One region of the Azospirillum sp. UFLA03-27 genome, then DNA from elsewhere that is predicted to be linked to it. Evidence: predicted binding sites of a transcription regulator. Region 1 holds the regulator's gene; each other region holds the start of a gene.
The links. Region 1 encodes LexA, which represses DNA repair genes until DNA is damaged. Its sites were predicted from a motif close to ATGTTCTANTTTGGTTC; they were not measured.
Positions count from the first base shown of each region.

Region 2: recA (recombinase RecA) is a predicted target of LexA. The motif match lies at 1,839-1,855, and genes of this name have one in related genera.
Region 3: Q4I23_RS23495 (PA0069 family radical SAM protein) is a predicted target of LexA. The motif match lies at 7,305-7,321, and genes of this name have one in related genera.

Region 1 is NZ_JAUQTX010000197.1:1,921-10,348, reverse strand. It holds gene trpC (indole-3-glycerol phosphate synthase TrpC) at 1-763, shown strand, start outside; gene Q4I23_RS23920 (GNAT family N-acetyltransferase) at 799-1,260, shown strand; gene moaC (cyclic pyranopterin monophosphate synthase MoaC) at 1,257-1,751, shown strand; gene Q4I23_RS23910 (molybdopterin molybdotransferase MoeA) at 1,751-2,968, shown strand; gene lexA (transcriptional repressor LexA) at 3,125-3,823, shown strand; gene Q4I23_RS23900 (ComEC/Rec2 family competence protein) at 3,849-6,050, opposite strand; gene gltX (glutamate--tRNA ligase) at 6,191-7,603, shown strand; gene gltA (citrate synthase) at 7,698-8,428, shown strand, end outside.
Region 2 is NZ_JAUQTX010000393.1:44-3,552, forward strand. It holds partial or broken gene Q4I23_RS31245 (ATP-binding protein) at 1-1,177, shown strand, start outside; gene Q4I23_RS31250 (class I SAM-dependent methyltransferase) at 1,205-1,708, opposite strand; gene recA (recombinase RecA) at 1,932-3,011, shown strand; gene Q4I23_RS31260 (transporter) at 3,104-3,509, opposite strand, start outside.
Region 3 is NZ_JAUQTX010000190.1:4,060-12,487, forward strand. It holds gene Q4I23_RS23465 (LysR substrate-binding domain-containing protein) at 1-158, opposite strand, end outside; gene Q4I23_RS23470 (mandelate racemase/muconate lactonizing enzyme family protein) at 282-1,457, shown strand; gene Q4I23_RS23475 (hypothetical protein) at 1,572-1,745, shown strand; gene Q4I23_RS23480 (carbonic anhydrase) at 2,000-2,584, shown strand; gene Q4I23_RS23485 (PAS domain S-box protein) at 2,840-5,758, shown strand; gene tyrS (tyrosine--tRNA ligase) at 5,781-7,070, opposite strand; gene Q4I23_RS23495 (PA0069 family radical SAM protein) at 7,348-8,424, shown strand.

The sequences.
Region 1 (8,428 bases):
CGACGACAAGCGCGCGCTGGTCCAAGCCCGCAAGTCCGCCCGTCCGCTGTCCGCGGTGGAGGACGCCGCCCGCGGCGCCGACCCGGCGCGCGGCTTCATCCGCGCCCTGCGCCGCACGGTGGACGGGGGCCGCTACGGCCTGATCGCCGAGATCAAGAAGGCCAGCCCGTCGAAGGGCCTGATCCGCCCGGACTTCGACCCGCCGTCCCTGGCCCGCGCCTACCGCGAGGGCGGCGCCACCTGCCTGTCGGTGCTGACGGACGAGCCCTATTTCCAGGGCTGCGACGACTATCTGCTGGCCGCCCGCGCCGCGGTGGACCTGCCGGTCCTGCGCAAGGACTTCATGGTCGATCCCTACCAGATCGCCGAATCCCGCGCGCTCGGCGCCGACTGCATCCTGATCATCATGGCCGCGCTGAGCGACGCGCAGGCCGCGGAGATCGAGGACGCCGCCATCGCCTGGGGCCTGGACGTGCTGGTCGAGGTGCACAACCGCGAGGAACTGGACCGCGCGCTGGCGCTGAAGACCCCGCTTCTCGGCGTGAACAACCGGAACCTGAAGACTCTGGCTGTGGACATCGCCACGACCGAGGAACTGGCGGCCCACGTGCCCGCCGACCGGATGCTGGTCGCCGAAAGCGGTCTCTACAGCCCGGCGGACCTGTCGCGCATGGCGGCTGTGGGCGCGCGTTGTTTCCTGGTCGGTGAATCGCTGATGCGGCAGGAGGATGTGACCGCGGCCACCCGCGCCCTTCTCGCCTGACACCAAATAAAAAAGCAATGGGGAGGAGCGACGCCGTGCCGAACGTGACCATTGCCCGTGAAAGCCCGCTCCAGGGCGAGGTGGTTCAGCTCATCGAGGAGTTGGACCGCTATCTGGGCGATTTATACCCGGCGGAGAGCAACCATCTGCTCGACCTGCAATCGCTGGCCAAGCCGGACATCCGTTTCCTGGTCGCCCGGCGTTCGGGAACCGTGGTCGGCTGCGGCGCCATGCGCATCGACACCGAGGGCGGCTATGGCGAGGTCAAGCGGATGTTCGTCCAGCCGACCGCGCGCGGCGGCCAGATCGGGCGCCGCCTTCTGGAACGCATCGAGGACGAGGCCCGCGCCGCCGGCCTGTCCCTGCTGCGGCTGGAGACCGGCGTCTATCAGGACGAGGCCATTGCCCTCTACCGCAAGCAGGGCTTCGCCGACTGCGCCCCGTTCGGCCCCTACGGTCCGGACCCGCTGAGCCTGTTCATGGAGAAACCCCTATGACCGACCAGCCCGCAAGCGGCTTCACCCATTTCGACGCCGAAGGCCGCGCGGTCATGGTGGACGTGTCCGACAAGGCGGATACGGAACGCACGGCGACCGCCCGCGGCTCCGTCCTGATGCAGCCGGAAACGCTGGCGCTCATCCTCCAGGGCGGCGTCAAGAAGGGCGACGTCCTGTCGGTGGCCCGGCTGGCCGGCATCATGGGAGCCAAGCGCACGCCGGACCTGATCCCGCTGTGCCACCCGCTGATGCTGACCTCGGTCAAGGTGGACCTGACCTGCGATCCCGAGCGCAACGCCGTGGACATCACCGCCACCTGCAAGCTCAGGGGCCAGACCGGCGTGGAGATGGAGGCGCTGACCGCCGTGTCAGTTGCGGCGCTGACCGTCTACGACATGTGCAAGGCGGTGGACCGGGGCATGACCATCACCGAGGTCAAGCTGCTGCACAAGGCCGGCGGCAAGAGCGGGGAATGGGGGAGCGCGGTCTGATGCTGCAGGTCGGTGAAGCCCGCGCCCGCATCCTCGCCGCCTTCACCGCCCTGCCGGCGGAGACGGTGCCGCTGCCCGACGCGCTGGGGCGCGTCCTGGCCGAGCCCGCCGTCGCCCGCCTGACCCAGCCGCCTTTCGCCGCCGCCGCCATGGACGGCTGGGCCGTCCGCGCCGCCGACATCGTCCCGGCTTCGGCGGATGCGCCGGTCAACCTGCGCCGCATCGGCGAGTCCGCGGCCGGCCACGCCTTCGCCGGATCGGTCGGAACCGGCGAGGCCGTGCGCATCTTCACCGGCGCGCCCCTGCCCGCCGGGGCCGACGCCGTGGTGATGCAGGAGGACTGCGAGGACGCCGGGGACCGCGTGCGCGTCGGGCGCGCCGTGCCCGAGGGGCGCTTCATCCGCCCCGCCGGACTGGACTTCACTGCCGGAGAGGAGTTGCTTCCCAAGGGACGGCTGCTCACCGCCCGCGACGTCGCCCTGGCCGCCGCGGCCAACCTGCCCTGGCTGCGCGTCCACCGCCGCCCACGGATCGCCGTGCTCGCCACCGGGGACGAGATCGCGCTGCCCGGCGATCCGCTGGGACCGAGTCAGATCGTCAGTTCCAACGTGCTCGGCCTGTGCGCGTTGGTCGCCAGCCAGGGCGGGCTCGCCCACAATCTCGGCGTGGCCAAGGACGATCCGGAGCATCTCGCCGCAATGGCCGCCGGGGCGGCCGGCTGCGACCTGCTGGTGACCACGGGCGGCGCCTCGCAAGGCGAGCACGACCATGTGCGCGACGTGCTGGGCGGGCTGTCGCTGGACTTCTACCGGGTCGCCATGAAACCCGGCAAACCGTTGATTTTCGGGACGGCGAACGGCGTTCCGCTGCTCGGCCTGCCGGGCAATCCGGTGTCCACCGGGGTGGCCGCCCTGCTGTTCCTGGTGCCAATCCTTCGCCGTCTCCAAGGGTTGCCCGCCGAGAACACCACGCTCGCGGCGCGGCTCGGCGCGCCGCTGAAGGCCAACGACGACCGCACCGATTTCCTACGGGCCACCCTGTCGACCGGAGCGGACGGCGAGCCCGTCGCCACCCCCTTCCCGCGCCAGGACAGCGCGATGATGTCCCGGCTGGCCCGGGCCGACGCCCTGATCGTCCGCGAGCCGCAGGCAACCGCCGCCGCCGTGGGCGACCGCGTGACGGTGATCCCGCTGAGCGGCGGTGTCCTGTCGCTTTAATCCGTTCCGCACGGGAAATCCATTTGGGAGTCCTGTCCGTCGATTTGCGATTGATTTCATCCGTAGGGCTTGACGGGGGTTAAGAACCAAACTAGAACAAGATGGAACGTTTTGCTTTTGTTCCATATCTAGTGCGGAACCGGCCGGGAGGCACAAATGCTCACGCGCAAGCAGCATGAATTGCTGCTTTTCATCAACGAGCGGCTCGGACAGGGCGGTGTGTCCCCTTCCTTCGACGAAATGAAGGACGCTCTCAACCTGAAGTCCAAGTCGGGCATCCACCGCCTCATCACGGGGCTGGAGGAGCGCGGCTTCATCCGCCGCCTGCCCCACCGCGCCCGCGCGCTGGAAGTGCTGCGCCTGCCGGAGGGGCTTGAGACCGCCCGCACCCGGCCGCCGCGCGCCAAGTTCCAGCCCAACGTCATCAAGGGCGACTTCAGCTTCACGGGACGCGAGGCGAACCCGGCGTCCGAATCCGTGCAGCTTCCGCTCTACGGCCGGATCGCCGCGGGCACGCCCATCGAAGCGTTGCGCGACGGTTCCGCCTTCGTGGACGTTCCCGCCGCCATGCTCGGCATGGGCGACCACTACGCGCTGGAAGTCGCTGGCGATTCCATGGTGGAGGCCGGCATCCTCGACCATGACACGGTGGTCATCCAGCGCTGCGACAGCGCGGACAACGGCTCCATCGTCGTCGCCCTGGTGGACGACGCCGAGGTCACGCTGAAGCGCTTGCGCCGCAAGGGCAACACCGTAGCGCTCGAACCGGCCAACGCCGCCTACGAGACCCGCATCTTCGGTGCCGACAGGGTTCGGGTGCAGGGCCGCCTCGTCGGGCTGGTGCGGAAGTACTGACGGCAGGATGCTCCGGGGCGGCGGTTCAGCGCGCCCCGGTCTTTCCGTCGGGCAGCTTTCCCCCCATCGTCCAAGGGCGGTCGCCGCGCTGCCCCCGGACGGTTTCCACCCGGATGCCCTCGTCCGACAGGGTGAGCGTGTGCGCACCCTCCCGTCGCAGTCCCCAACGATCGATGACCAGCGGCGCCCGACACCCGCGCGACGGGGTTGCGGTCACCACCGCATCGGCCACAGCGCAATCCTCCGGTAAGGCGTCCGGTTGTCGCAGCAGCGCCACCGTCTTCCCCTGCGCACGGTAGAGGCACCCCAAGGCGTCGCAGCGCAGCCGTCCGTCCAGGCTCACCCCGACAAGCGGCCAGACATCCTGCCCGGCTTTTTCTTCCGGCTTCTCCATGCCGTCGCGCCGCCTCCACGTGTTGGCGACCCGCCCGTCGCTGGCGGTCGACAGGCTGAGGATCCCCTCCGCGCCGCGCACGGCCATCAGCGTTCCGTCCTCCGACACCAGAATGTCGGGCCGCGGCGCTACGGCCGGGGCGACCAGCCCGCCAGCCAAGGCCACCAGCCCCAGCCAGCGCCAGCGTCCCGTCCAGATGGCCAGCCACAGTCCGCCCAGCGTGACCGCCGCGATGGCGGCGTCCGGCATGGCCGGCAGAAACGCCGTCGCTCCGGGCAGCGCCGCGGTCCGCTCCGCCGTCTCAATGACCAGCCGGACGCCCCAGTTCATCGCCGTCACCGCCGGCCCCTCCAGCCCGAAGGGCAGCAGCAGGTAGGAGAGCAGGCTGAAGGGCATGATCCACACCGTCGTGATGGGGATCGCCACCATGTTGGACAGCACGCCGTAAAAGGCGACCTGCTGGAAATGATAGAGCCCGTATGGCGTTGTCGCGACGGTCGCCACCACGCTGGAAAAAGCGATGCCGCCCAGAGTCATGGCTCCCCGGCCGAGCCAGCCCATCTCGCGCCGTTGCCGCACCGCCCAGGGCGTGAAGCGTTCGAAGGCAGCGATCAGGGCGACGACCGCCGCAAAGGACATCTGGAAGCTCGGCCCCAGCATCCCCTCCGGGTCGTAGAGGACGGTGACGATGCCAGCGAAAGCAACCAGCCGCATGCTGATCGGTGATCGGTCGGCAATGACCGCGCCCATGATGAGGCCGGTCATCAGCACCGACCGCAGCGTCGGCAAGGGCGCCCCCACCAGCAGCGTGTAGAGGATCGCCGACAGGATGCCGGCCAGCGCCGCTATCTTCTTGATTGGCCAGCGCAGCGCCACCCAGGGAACCAGCGCCAGCAGCGCCCGCACCACCCAGAAGACGATCCCCGCGGCAATGCCCACATGCAGGCCGGAAATGGACAGGAGATGCGCCAGGCCGCTGTCGCGGAAGGCGTCCATCATCGGCTCGGGAATCGCCGCGGCGTCGCCGTTCAGCAGGGCGGCGGTGACGCTGGCCTCCGCGGAGTCGGTCACGACGGCGCGCACCCGCTCGGCGATGGCGGCGCGCGCCCGCTCGAAGGCCACGGTCACCCGTCGCCAGCCTCCGGGCGGCGGGGCCTCCTGGGCGACGGGGGCGCCCATGACGAAGCCGACCGCACCGAAGCCTTCGAAATAGGCCCGCCGCTGCAGGTCGAACGCCCCTGGCTCCGCCGGGGCGGCCGGCGGGTGGAGCATAGCGCGCAGCCGCACCACCGTCCCGGCCTCCGGCGGCGTCAACTTGGCCGGCAGATACAGGCGGACCCGCTCCGGCGTCGCCTCCGGGGCCAGCCGCTCCACCATCGGCTCCCCGACCATCAGCCGCGTGCCGGTGGGCTGCCGTTCGACCGCCAGCACCCGCCCGGTGACCTGCACCGGTCCAAGCTCGCGCGTCAGCATCGGCGCCGCCGCCACCACGCTGTGAAGTTGCGCCGCGGCGAAGCCCAGAGCGACGCTCAACAGCCCCAGCAGCAGAACGACCGGCGCCAGACGCCGCCGCGCCAGCCACAGCAGAGGCAGACAACCGACCGCAGCGCCCGGCCCCAGCCAGAACGGCGGCTCGGCGGGCAGGCCGAAATACAGCGCCACGCCCGCGCCCGTCCCCACTGGCAGCCACAGCGCCCAGCGCTCCCGCTCCGCGGCGAGACATTCCAGAGCCGCCGCGGAAAGGCGCGCGCCGACGCCGCGACGGACAGGACCGGCATCGCCCTCCTCCGCCACCAAACCTTCGTCTGCGCCCTCTTCAACCCCGTGGGCCATACTGTCGCCTATGCGCGCAAGGCAAATGCCTCCGGCGCCGTTAATGTGTTACACCACCGCACCACCGCAGTCGCACCGCAGCCGCCGCATCTCGGCCGCCGCAGCACTGTAGCAGCGCCGAACCTGGAATTGAGCCACCCATGACCGTCGTCACCCGCTTCGCCCCGTCGCCCACCGGCTTTCTCCACATCGGCGGTGCCCGCACCGCGTTGTTCAACTGGCTGTACGCCCGCCGCAACGGCGGCACGTACCTGTTGCGCATCGAGGACACCGACCGCCAGCGCTCGACGGACGCCGCGGTGGACGCCATCCTCGACGGCCTGTCCTGGCTCGGCCTCGACTGGGACGGCGACGCGGTCAGCCAGTTCGCCCGCAAGGACCGCCACGCCGAGGTGGCGCAGCAGATGCTGGCCGCCGGCCGCGCCTACTACTGCTACGCGAGCCCGGAGGAACTGGAGGAGATGCGCGCCGCCCAGAAGGCGGCCGGCCAGCCGGTGCGCTACGACGGGCGCTGGCGCGACCGCGACCCGTCCGAGGCGCCGGCCGGCGTGAAGCCGGTGATCCGCCTGAAGGCGCCGCAGGAGGGCGAAACGGTCCTGAAAGACCGCGTCCAGGGCGAGGTGACGGTGCAGAACGCCCAGCTCGACGACCTGATCCTGCTGCGCGCCGACGGCACCCCGACCTATCTTCTGGCGGTGGTGGTGGACGACCATGACATGGGCGTGACCCACGTCATCCGCGGCGACGACCACCTGACCAACACCTTCCGCCAGATCCAGATCTACAACGCCATGGGCTGGGACCTGCCGGAATTCGGCCACATCCCGCTGATCCACGGTCCGGACGGCGCCAAGCTGTCGAAGCGCCACGGCGCGCTGGGCGTCGACGCCTACCGCGACATGGGCTACCTGCCGGAGGCGATCCGCAACTACCTGCTGCGGCTCGGCTGGGCGCACGGCGACGACGAGATCATTTCGACCGAACAGGCCGTGGAGTGGTTCAACCTGGAGGGCATTGGGCGCTCCCCCTCGCGCTTCGACTTCGCCAAGCTGGAGAACCTGAACGCCCACTATATGCGGCAGGCCGACGACGCCCGCCTCGTGGGTCTGGCCACCCCGCGGCTGGAGGCCGAGCTTGGCCGCGCGCTGACCGAGTCGGAGCGCGATCTGCTGACCCGCGCCATGAACGGGCTGAAGCAGCGCGCCCGCACCGTGGTCGATCTCGCCCAGAGCGCCCGCTTCTACCTCGCCGCCCGTCCGCTGGCGATGGACGAGAAGGCCGCCGCGCTGCTGGACGAGAAGGGCCGCGGCGTCCTGACCGACCTCGCCGCCCGCTTCGAGGCCGAGGCGGACTTCACCGCCGCCGCCCTGGAAGGGCTGGTGCGCGCCTTCGCCGAGGAGCGGGGCGAAAAGCTGGGCAAGATCGCCCAGCCGCTGCGCGCCGCGCTCACCGGTTCCACCGTGTCGCCGCCCATCTTCGAGGTGGCCGAGATCCTGGGCCGCGCGGAAACGCTGGCCCGGATGAAGGATGCCGCAACTGCAGCACGGGGATAACTTCCGTGCGTTGATATCCGCCCGGCATAGAACTATGCTGCGCGCATTCGAAAAGGGCGTTAAGCCCCAACCCTAAAGATAAGGACGTGCCGAGATGACCCAAACCGCGGACAAGGCCGATACCTTCACCCTGATCGACAACCGGACTGGCAAGCAGGTCAGCCTGCCCGTGATGAAGGGAAGCACGGGTCCGGACGTGATCGACATCCGCAAGCTCTACGCCGAGACCGGTTGTTTCACCTACGATCCGGGTTTCACTTCGACGGGCAGCTGCGAGTCCAAGATCACCTACATCGACGGTGACGAGGGTATCCTGCTGCACCGCGGTTACGCCATCGACGACCTTGCCGAGCACGCGACCTTCCCGGAGGTCTGCTTCCTTCTCCTCAACAACCACCTGCCGAACGCCGCCGAGAAGGAAGAGTTCGAGGGCATCCTGCGCGGCCACTCGATGGTGCACGAGCAGCTGACCCGCTTCTACAGCGGCTTCCGCCGCGACGCCCACCCGATGGCGGTTCTCTGCGGCGTCGTCGGCGCGCTGTCGGCCTTCTACCACGACTCGACGGACATCGAGGATCCGGTGCAGCGCAAGATCGCCGCGCACCGCCTGATCGCCAAGATCCCGGCGATTGCCGCGATGGCCTACAAGTACTCGGTCGGCCAGCCGTTCATGTACCCGCGCAACGATCTGTCCTACGCCGAGAACTTCCTCTACATGACCTTCGGCACGCCGTGCGAGCCGTACAAGGTCAACCCGGTCCTGTCCAAGGCCATGGACAAGATCTTCATCCTGCACGCCGACCACGAGCAGAACGCCTCGACCTC
Region 2 (3,509 bases), on a different contig from region 1:
CATGACCGAGCGCAAGGGGCTGGAGGCCCAGTTCGCCCAGTCGCAGAAGATGCAGGCGGTCGGCCAGCTGGCCGGCGGCGTCGCCCACGACTTCAACAACCTGCTGACCGCGATGATCGGCTTCTGCGATCTGCTGCTGCTGCGCCACAAGCCGGGCGACCAGTCCTTCAGCGACATCATGCAGATCAAGCAGAACGCCAACCGCGCGGCCAACCTCGTGCGGCAGCTCCTGGCCTTCTCGCGCCAGCAGACGTTGCAGCCGCGCATCCTCAGCGTGACCGATGTGCTGGCCGAGCTTGGCAACCTGATGCGCCGGCTGATCGGCGAGAACATCGAGCTGAAGATGCTCCACGGCCGCGACATCGGCTACGTCAAGGTGGACCAGAACCAGCTCGAGCAGGTGATCATCAACCTTGTGGTCAACGCGCGCGACGCCATGGCCGGTGGCGGGCGACTGACCATCGTCACCTCCAACCATGTGGTGGAACAGGCGCAGCGCCGCGAGCACGAGACCATTCCGGCCGGCGACTACGTGTCCATCGAGGTGATCGACACCGGCTGCGGCATTCCCAAGGAGAATCTCCAGCGCATCTTCGAGCCCTTCTTCACCACCAAGGGCGTGGGGTCCGGCACCGGCCTGGGGCTGTCCACCGTCTACGGCATTGTCCGCCAGACCGGCGGCTTCGTGCTGGTCGAGTCGGAGAAGGGGGAGGGGACGACCTTCACCATTCTGCTGCCCCGCCACAAGGGCGAGGCGCGCCCCGACCAGGGCGAGCCGCGGGAGCGGCGCGGCAGCGACCTGACCGGCTCCGGCACCATCATGCTGGTGGAGGACGAGGACGCCGTGCGCGTCTTCTCCGCCCGCGCGTTGCGCAACAAGGGTTATCAGGTCCTGGAGGCCAAGAACGGCGAGGCCGCGTTGCAGCAGATCGGCACGGACGGCAACCGCATCGACCTGCTGATCACCGACGTGGTGATGCCGCAGATGGACGGACCGACCCTGGCTCGCCATGTCCGGCAGGTGCGGCCCGACATGCGGGTGATCTTCATCTCCGGCTACGCCGAGGACCGGCTGGGCGAAATCGACGGGGTCGAGGTCGCCCACTTCCTGCCCAAGCCCTTCTCCCTGAAGCAGTTGGCTTCCAAGGTGAAGGAGGTCATCCGGGACGGCAAATAGCGGTGGCCGGGGAGGCCGCGGCGCCGTCTATCCGACGCGCCAGCCGTGATAGGTCCAGCGTTCCGTTCCCGGAACGTCGAGAGCCTCCCACCCGTGACGGCCGGTGCCGATCGGGCGGTCTGACAGGACGAGCGCGCCCGGCGCCAGGAAAGGTTCGGCCAGCCCGCCGATCCACTGGCGGATGCCGTCCTCGTCGTCTTCCTGCGCGCTGCCGATGTCGGCGTGGGCCAGCCGAACCGCACCGCGGAAGCGCTCCGCCGCGGCGGGCAGCGTGTCCCGGAAATCGCCGAGGAAAAGCCGGTCCTCGTCCGGCCGCAGGGAGGCGGGAACGCGCGCCCACATGTCGAAGACCAGGATGTCGCGTGGTGGGAACAGGCTGCGCAGATGGTCGTAGGTGCGGCCCTTTCCCAGGCCGATCTCCATCACTAGGCCAGGGGTTCCTGCAACGCAGCCGGCGGCCCAGCCGAGGGCGACGCGCTGGGTGGTGAGGCGGTCGATCATGCGGTCGAGCGTGGAGTGGACGGTCGTCATGCGTGGCTCTTCGGGAGGCGTTGGCGGAGCATCTCCTCTTGAACGCCGCAGTTGGAATTCCGTTGCACGGCGCCGAATCGTTCCTAACTTACGATGAGAACATTCGCGGAACTTAGGGCTTTGCGAAGAGGAACAAAGCTGGTACATTCCCTCTCACCGAATGACCGTTGGTGAGATCGTTGGCCCTGGGGCCGCGGATGTGATCTAACAAGGGGAGACGGGCATGTCGTCCGCACAGCTTCGTTTGGTCGAGAAGGATTCCATGGATAAGCAGAAGGCCCTGGATGCCGCTCTGGCGCAGATCGAGCGCGCCTTTGGCAAGGGCTCGATCATGAAGCTCGGCGCCCGCGAGAACACGGTCGAGACGGAGGTCGTTTCCACCGGCTCTCTCGGCCTCGACATCGCGCTGGGCATCGGCGGCCTGCCGCGCGGCCGCATCATCGAGATTTACGGGCCGGAAAGCTCGGGCAAGACGACGCTGGCGCTGCACGCCATTGCCCAGGCCCAGAAGGGCGGCGGCACCTGCGCCTTTGTGGACGCGGAGCACGCCCTGGACCCGTCCTATGCCCGCAAGCTGGGCGTGAACGTGGACGAGCTGCTGATCTCCCAGCCCGACGCCGGTGAGCAGGCTCTGGAGATCGCCGACACGCTGGTGCGCTCCGGCGCCGTCGACGTGCTGGTGGTCGACTCGGTGGCAGCATTGGTGCCGCGCGCCGAGCTGGAAGGCGAGATGGGCGACAGCCACGTCGGCCTGCACGCCCGCCTGATGAGCCAGGCGCTGCGCAAGCTGACCGGCTCCATCGCCAAGTCGAACTGCCTGGTGATCTTCATCAACCAGATCCGCCTGAAGATCGGCGTGATGTTCGGCAACCCGGAGACGACGACGGGCGGCAACGCGCTGAAGTTCTACGCCTCCGTCCGTCTGGACATCCGCCGCATCGGCGCGATCAAGGACCGCGAGACGGTGGTGGGCAACCAGACCCGCGTCAAGGTGGTGAAGAACAAGATGGCCCCGCCGTTCCGCGTGGTCGAGTTCGACATCATGTACGGCGAGGGCGTGTCGAAGGTGGGCGAGCTTCTCGACCTCGGCATCCAGGCCGGCGTGGTGGAGAAGTCGGGCGCGTGGTTCAGCTACGACGGCACCCGGATCGGCCAGGGCCGCGAGAACGCCAAGAACTACCTGCGCAACAACCCGGCCACGGCCGACGCCATCGAGGCGAAGATCCGCGGCAACGCCGGCCTTGTCGCCGACGCCATGATGGGCACCCCGGAGGCCGACGGCGAGGCCGCCACGCCGGAGTGATTCGGGCGTTCCGTCGCCGACAGAATGGCCCCTCTCCGGTTCGCTGGAGAGGGGCCTTTTCTTTGTGCGGAGAGCTGGAGAAATGGTTCCGCTTAGAACGGAACGATCAGGCGGCCCCAGGCGCGGGTGTCCTTGCCGCCGTAGTTGGTCTCGCTGACCGTGCGGGTCAGGTAGCCCTGCAGGATCACCTTGTCGAAGTTGTAGCCGGCCAGGGCACCCAGGGCGATCTGGTCCTGCTTCCGGTAGGTGGAGGTCGGCTTGTTCAAATCCCAGGAGGCGAAGCCGACCGGGCCGACTGTCCACTTTCCGAAATTCTTCGTGGCGGTGACGTCGATGTTCAGGAAGTCCGGGTTGAGCGTCCGCGATTCCGAACGGGTGTGGATGCCGTAGATCGTGTTGGCGGTCAGGTTCCAGTCGTCGGCGGTGTAGCTGATGCCGAGGCGCTGGTTGATCGAGGTCGAGTCGAAGCCCAGCTTGTTGCCCACCGGCAGATAGACG
Region 3 (8,428 bases), on a different contig from region 1:
TGGGTGCTGCGGTCGAACAGCGGCGTGCCGGTCCAGTCCTCCAGCGCGCGGATGCGGCGGCTGAAGGCCGGCTGGGTCAGGTTGCGTCCCTCCGCCGCGCGGGAGAAGTTGCCGCACTCCGCCAGGGCGAGGAAATCCTCAAGCCAGTTCAGTTCCATCGGTGACTCATCAGCCCATGCCGGACGCGCATCATGCGATTTGAAACTGGCATTGGCCCGGCGGTCCCGTCCATCCCTATCCTGCGGCCCAGGGCATCGCAAAAGCCAAGGGGAAGCAGCGCCATGCGCATCGTGGAGATCCGGGAAAAGACCGTCGGCATCAAGTCCGACATCGCCAACGCCTACATCGACTTCAGCCAGATGACCTGCTCCACCGTGGCGGTCATCACCGACGTGGTGCGCGACGGCAAGCCGGTGATCGGCTACGGCTTCAACTCCAACGGACGCTACGGCGCCGGTGGCCTGATGCGGGAGCGCTTCATCCCCCGCCTGACCTCGGCCGCCCCCGACAGCCTGATCGACGAGGCGAACGGCAACCTCGACCCGTTCAAGATCTGGGCGCGGCTGATGACCAACGAGAAGCCGGGCGGCCATGGCGAACGCTCGGTCGCGGTGGGCACCATCGACATGGCGGTATGGGACGCCGTGGCGAAGATCGCCGGCAAGCCGCTCTACCGCCTGCTCGCCGACCGCTACCGCGGCGGCGTGGCCGACGAGTCGGTCTGGGTCTACGCCGCGGGCGGCTACTACTACCCCGGCAAGGGGGTGGAGGCGCTCCAGGCTGAGATGCGCAGCTACCGCGACCGCGGCTACAAGGTCGTGAAGATGAAGATCGGCGCCACCTCGCTGGAGGACGACCTGCGCCGCATCGAGGCGGTGCTGGAGGTGGTCGGTGACGGCCGGAACCTCTGCGTGGACGCCAACGGCCGCTTCGACCTGAAGACCGCCATCGCCTACGCCGAGGCGCTGAAGCCCTACAATCTCTTCTGGTACGAGGAGGCCGGCGACCCGCTCGACTACGCGCTCCAGGCCGAGCTGGCGAACCATTATGACCGTCCCATGGCGACCGGCGAGAACCTGTTCAGCCACCAGGACGCCCGCAACCTGATCCGCCACGGCGGCATGCGCCCGGACCGCGATTGGCTGCAATTCGACTGCGCGCTCAGCTACGGCCTCGTCGAGTACATGCGCACGCTGGACATGCTGGCGGAGAACGGCTGGTCGAGCCGCCGCGTCGTGCCGCACGGCGGTCACCAGATGTCGCTGAACATCGCCGCCGGCCTGCATCTGGGCGGCAACGAGTCCTACCCGGACGTGTTCAAGCCCTTCTGCGGCTTCGCCGACAGCATCGCGGTCGAGGACGGGCGCGTCCGCCTGCCGGATCTGCCGGGCATCGGCTTCGAGGACAAGGCGGAGCTGTTCCGTACCATGCGCGAGGCGCTGGAGACCGGAACCTGATCCCTGGCGTCCGATTCGGCCGCACCCTGTACGGGCGGTATAGGGCGTTGACTCGCGCCGGATCGTCCTCACATGCTGTTGCGGTGTTCAACAGTTTTGAAAGGAGGTGATCCAATGTCTCATGGAGCCAAGCCGGTAGCCGTTCTGTTCGGTCTCGCTGCCCTCCTGACGGCGGGGGTCGCCAGCGCGGATTGCTCCTCCAGCCACAGCGCCAGCGCCGGCACGCAGAAGCCGGCCAGCGACACGGTCGCCACCGGCGACCGGGCTTCGGGCAGCACCCGCGGCTGATACCAGCAACGCAACACCGGCAGCACCATGCCGAACGGGCCGTTTCCCACCTGGGAAGCGGCCCGTTTCTTTTTGGCGTCCGGTGGACGGGCCGAAGGTTCTCGTTCCAGTTTGTCCATATAGTCCTGTCATCATGCTGTGCCCTTCTGGTCCGTGAAAGATTCGTTCACGAATAATGCGGTCTCGGAAGCGGTGCTGTACTGCGGTCTCCATGGGCGTTCGGCCCCACGAAACCTCAACGACGTGGAGACCTCATGCAGTACCGACAAAGCGCCGGAATTGACTTCGGCTCGCCCTGTTGCGGCGGCCTTCGGCACGACTCCCGCCGGACCTTCCTGAAGATCGCCGCGCTGGGCGCCGGGGCTGCGCTGATGGCCCCCCTGACCCTTGGCGCCGCCGGCGCCGCCCAGCCCGACGGCGAGGTGGACGCGCTTCTGCTCTCCTGCATGGATTACCGGCTGATCGACGACATCGGCCGCTACATGGACGGGCGCGGACTGACCAACCGCTACGACCATGTGATCCTGGCCGGCGCGTCGCTGGGCGCCCTGACCGACCAGAAGAAGGCGTGGGGCGAGGCCTTCTGGGACCATGTGGCGGTCGCCAGGCAACTGCACCGGATCAAGCGCGTGATGGTCATGGACCACCGCGACTGCGGCGCCTACCGGGTCTTCCTGAAAACGGACGTCGCGGCGGACCCGGACAAGGAAACCGCCGCCCACGCCGAGCAACTCCGCGCGCTGGGCGCCGCGATCAAGGCGCGGCATCCCGGTCTGGAGGTGGAACTGCTGTTGATGTCGCTCGACGGCAGCGTCGAGTCCATCGCCGAATCCGCCTGAGGACGGGCGGATAAATTCCGCGGCGCCGGGGCATCGGGCACCCGTTCCTCCGGCGCCTTTATAATTCGTATGCGAAATAGTCGGTTGAGCGCAGCCCCTCCTTTTGGTAAACGCAAGGTAAGGATGTGGCCGGCGGGGTAGCGGGACACCGCTGCCGCGGATACGACGGCGTGCGTCGGACCCGGGGTGCCGTCCGTCCCTTGGGAAGTGCAGGATTGTGCCGTTCCCTTCCGCCGTGCTGTTCCCGGGCTGCCGATGAGCATTCTCACACGCCTCGTCCTGCTTGTTCTCCTCGCCAGCATGCCGGCCATCGGCATCCTGGCCCACAACAGCCTGACCGCCATCGAGGCGGGGGAGCGGCAGGCCGAGGCCGAGGCCCGCCGCCTTCTGACCCTGATCCAGGACGAGCAGCAGCGGGTCGTGGAGGGCATGCGCGGCGTGCTGGTGACGGTGGCCGAAATGGCGCCGCGGCTGGCCGCCGACCCGCAGCAATGCTCGACGACATTGAACCGCCTGCGCGGCCGGCTGCCGCGTGTGAAGGGCATCGCCCTGACCGATCTCGACGGTTCGGTCCGCTGCGCCAGCGACGCCAAGCTGAACGGTCTGATGGTAGCGGCGCTGCCGCACATCCGCATGGCGCTGTACGGGCAGGGCTTCGTCGTCGGCGACTATGCGGTGCGGCGGCTGGACGGACGCCCCGTGCTGCCCTTCGCCGCCCCCTACGCCGACGGGACGGGCCGCATGGCGGGGGTGGTCTCCATCGCGCTCGACGCCGGATGGCTGCGCGAGTATCTGGCGGAAAAACCGTTGCCGCCAAACGCCATGCTGGTGCTCGCCGACCGCAACGGCACCGTGCTGGGCCGCTTTCCCGACAGCGACGACCAGCGGGTGGGCAAGCCGCTGCCCGGACCGCTGATGGCCCTGCTGAGCGCACCGTCCGAAGGTGTCGCCGAAATGCCCGGCCTGGATGGCGAGCCGCGGATCCTGGCCTATGCCCCGGTGGACCAGAAGGTCCGCGAGCTGTTCCTGGCGGTCGGGCTGGACCGGACGGAGGCGCTGCGCCCCGTCACCGCCGCGGCCGAGCGGAGCGCCTTCCTGCTGGCGCTGGCGGCGGCGCTCTCCCTGGCCGCGGCCTGGATGGGCGCGCGCCTGTTCGTGCTGCGCCCGGTGGCCCGGTTGAAGCGGGTGGTGGAACGCTGGAGCGCCGGGGACCGGGGCGCGCGGATCGGCCGGCCGGGCGACCGTTCGGAGATCGGTGCGCTGGGCCTTGCCTTCGACGCGATGGCGCAGGAGCTTCAGGCGCGGGAGCAGGCCCGCGACGCCGCCCACGCCGCCGAACACCGCATGGCCGCGATCCTCGCCGCCTCCACCGACGCGGTGGTGGAGCTGGACCATGAGGGCCGCGTGACCTTTGCCAACGAGAAGGCGGCGCGCCTGTTCGGCGACGGCGGGGACCTCGTGGGGCACGTCTTCGTGGCTTTGCTGCCGCCCGGCGTGGCCGAGCCCTTCACCGCGCGCTTCCGCGACGCTCTGGACCGGAGGGAGCCGGTGGAATTCGAAATCCGGCTGGTCGGTGACGAGAAACGGGCCGGTGGCGACTGGTACGCCCTGCGCCTGTTCGCCACCGGCGACCGGCTGGCTGTCTACGCCCAGGACGTGACCCGCCGCAAGGAGGACGAACGGGCGATCCGGCGGGCCGTGGAGCGTCACCGCTCCCTGCTGGAAACCGCCGCCGACGCGATCCTTCTGGTGGACGCCAAGGGCACGGTGCACACCTACAACCGCGGTGCGGAGCGCATTTTCGGCCATCGCCCGGCCGACGCGGTCGGGACGGACGTGTGCCGCCTGATCCCCGGCGGCCTGATTGCTGAGCCCCTCAGCCCGGACCGGCTGGCCGACGGCGTCGCCCGCGAGGTCGAAGGGCGGCGGCGCGACGGGCTGGCGGTGCCGCTGGAGCTGTCGCTGTCGGCCTGGAGCGACGGCGGCGACCGCTTCTTCACCGCCATCCTGCGCGATATTACCGAGCGCAAGCGCACCGAATCGGCGCTGCGCCGCGCCAAGGACCAGGCGGAGCGGGCCAACAGGGCGAAGTCGCGCTTCCTCGCCGCCGCCAGCCACGACCTGCGCCAGCCGGTGCAGTCGCTGTTCTTCCTCACCTCGGCTCTGGGCGAGCAGACACGGGGCGGGGCGGGCCACGACACACTGAAGACCATGCAGCAGGCGCTGGAGGCGCTGAAGCGCCTGCTCGACGGGTTGCTGGACATCTCCAAGCTCGACGCCGGGGTGGTCGAGCCGGTGACCACCACCGTGGCGATCCAGCCCCTCTTCGAGCGCCTCGCCGCCGAATACGCGCCGGAGGCGGCGCGGCGCGGCCTGACCCTGCGCGTTGTTCCGACCACGCTCCATGCGCGCAGCGACCCCATGCTGCTGGAGCGGGTCATCCGCAACCTGCTGGACAACGCGCTGCGCTACACCGGACGCGGCGGGGTTCTGCTGGGCGTGCGGCGGTCGCGCCGCCGCTTCCACATCGCCGTGTGCGACAGCGGCGCCGGCATCCCGCCGGACCGCCAAGAGGATATCTTTGAAGAGTTCACCCAGCTCGGCAACCCGGAGCGCGACCGCGAGAAGGGGCTGGGCCTCGGCCTCGCCATCGTGCGGCGGCTGTGCGCTCTGCTCGGCCATTCCGTGGCCCTGCGGTCGCGGCCGGGCAGCGGATCGACCTTCCTGGTCACCGTGCCCACCGCCGAGCCGCCGCGGCCCGCCGTGACGACGGTTCCCGCCGTCGGCCGAACGAAGGGCGGGGGGTGCCGGCTCGTCCTGATCATCGACGACGAGGTGATCATCCTGATGGGGCTGCGCGCCATGCTGGAGGGCTGGGGCTATGAGGTCATCGCCGCCACCGCCGGGGACGAGGCGATCCGCCTGCTCGACGAGGCCGGGCGGCGGCCGGACGTCATTCTGGCCGACTACCGGCTGCGCAACGGCAAGACCGGGCCGGAGGCGTTGCGCGCCATCCACGCCCATTGCGGGGCGTCGATTCCCAGCATCATCCTGACCGGCGACACCGCCCCCGAACGCATCGTCGAGGCCCAACGCAGCGGCTTCGCCATCCTGCACAAGCCGGTGTCGTCCCATCACCTGAAGCAGGTGGTGGCCGAAGCCGGGGGCCGCTGAGGGCGCCCGGCTCCGGCTCTGCTCACCGAACCCGGACCAGCGCGTGGCGCTTGCGGCCGGCGGACAGGCGGATCAGCCCGTCCCCGTCCTGGTCTGTGCCGTCGAGGTCCGCCAGGGTCAGCAGCGCCGCCTCGTCGGTGATGGGGGTGCCGTTCACCCGCGCCCCGCCGTCGCGGATCAGCCGCCGCGCCGCGCCCTTGGACTCGGCCAGCCCGGCGGCGGCCAGCAGGTCGGCCAGTCGGACGCCGACGGTGAGGTCGGCATGGGTGGCCTCCACCGTCGGCAGGCCGCCGCCGGCCCCGGCCTCCTCGAAGACCCGGCGGGCCGTCTCCCCGGCCTCGGCGGCGGCCGCTGCGCCATGGCAGAGGGATGTCGCCTCATGGGCGAGGACCTTCTTGGCCTCGTTGATCTCCGATCCCTGGAGCGCCTCCAGCCGGGCGATCTCGTCCAGCGGCAGCTCGGTGAACAGGCGCAGGAAGCGGCCGACGTCCGCATCCTCCGTGTTGCGCCAGAACTGCCAAAAGTCGTGCGGGCTGCGCCGGTCGGCGTTCAGCCACACCGCCCCCGCCGCCGTCTTGCCCATCTTGGCGCCTGACGCGGTGGTCAGCAGCGGCGTGGTCAGGCCGAACAGCTCCGTCCCGTCGACGCGGCGGGCCAGCTCGATCCCGTTGACGATGTTGCCCCACTGGTCCGACCCGCCCATCTGCAGCCGGCATCCGTGGCGGCGCGACAGCTCCAGGAAGTCGAAAGCCTGGAGGATCATGTAGTTGAACTCCAGGAAGGTCAGCGGCTGCTCGCGGTCGAGCCGCAGCTTGACGGAATCGAAGCTCAGCATCCGGTTGACGGTGAAATGGCGCCCGATGTCGCGCAGCATCGGGATGTAGCGCAGCTCGTCCAGCCAATCGGCGTTGTTGACCATCGCCGCGCCGTTCGGCTCTTCGCCGCCGAAGGACAGGTATTGGGCGAAGGCCCGGCCGATGCCGGCCATGTTGGCGGCGATCTGCGCGTCGTCCAGCATGGGGCGGCTGGTGTCGCGGAAGCTGGGGTCGCCGATGCGCGTGGTGCCGCCGCCGATCAGCACGACGGGCCGGTTGCCGGTCTTCTGGAACCAGCGCAGCACCATGATCGACACCAGATGCCCGACATGCAGGCTGTCCGCCGTGGCGTCGAAGCCGATGTAGGCGCCCACCGGCCCCTGGCACAGCAGGGCGTCGAGGCCCGACAGGTCGCTGCCCTGGTGCAGGAATCCGCGCTCGTCGAGCACGCGCAGGAAGTCGGACTGGAAGGGGCTGGAAGCGGCGGGGGTCGCCATGGTGCTGATCTCCGGAAGGGAAGGGCCGCGTCCCGGGGATCATCTGTCGAAGCACATGCCGCCGGTCAGCGGCGGCATGGTTCATATGGTCAAGACTGAACGCGCCGCCCTATGGGAGCAGCGTATAATAGCGGCTGAAGTGGTGCGTGCGCGTCGTCATGACCGGGAAGCTAGGCGTGCGGGGGCAGGCCGTCAAGGGCGATCGGTTCCCGCCCGCGTCCAAAGGAAGGATGATTGTTCGCTTTACGTTCTATTTCCGCGCCGCTATTCTCCTCCCATGGACGAGATTCCGCGGCAGGCCCTGAAAGGACGGGGGGCGATCAGCAACGTGACCTCCCGTTACGAGCGGGAGACCCGGGTGCTGGCCGACGACGGCTGGGGCGAGAACGAAGCGCTGACGGAGACCGTCCCGACCCAGGTCTTCGACGACACGGCCCGTTCGGTCCTGTCGAAAAACACGTCGCCCGACGTGATCTTCGAACGGTCGGTGAATCCCTATCGGGGGTGCGAACACGCCTGCATCTATTGCTTCGCCCGCCCCACCCACGCCTATCTCGGCCTGTCGCCGGGGCTGGATTTCGAGACGAAGATCTTCCGCAAGGTGCGGGCGGCGGAGTTGCTGGCGGCGGAACTGCGAGCCAAGTCCTACCGTTGCCAGCCGCTGGCGCTCGGCGCCAACACCGATCCCTACCAGCCCATCGAGCGGGAGCAGCGCATCACCCGCGCCGTGCTGGAGGTCTGCCGCGACTTCAACCAGCCGGTGATGATCATCACCAAGTCGGCGCTGGTCCTGCGCGACCTCGACATCCTCGCGCCGATGGCGGCCAAGGGGCTGGTCAACGTCGCGCTGTCGGTCACCACCCTCGACCGCGACCTCGCCCGCCGCATGGAACCACGGGCCAGCACGCCGCAACGGCGCCTCGCCGCCATGCGCGACCTGACGGCGGCCGGCGTGCCGGTGGCGGTGCTGGCCAGCCCGATGATCCCAGGGCTCACCGACCATGAACTGGAAGCCATCCTGACGGCGGCGGCGGCGGCCGGGGCGACGCAGGCCAATTACATCCTCCTGCGGCTGCCGTTGGAAATCGCCGATCTGTTCGAGGAATGGTTGCGCGAGCACGCGCCCAACCGCGCCGAACGGGTGCTCAGCCTGATCCGCCAGTGCCGCGAGGGGGAATTGTACCAGTCCCAGTTCGGCAGTCGCATGAAGGGCTCCGGCCCGGTGGCGGAGCTGCTGTCGAAGCGTTTCAAGCTGGCTTGCCGGCGCCTGGGGCTCAACGTCCGCGACGCCGCCCTCAACTGTGCCGACTTCAAGCCCCCTCCAGCACTTGGCGATCAACTGACCATGTTTTGACCGT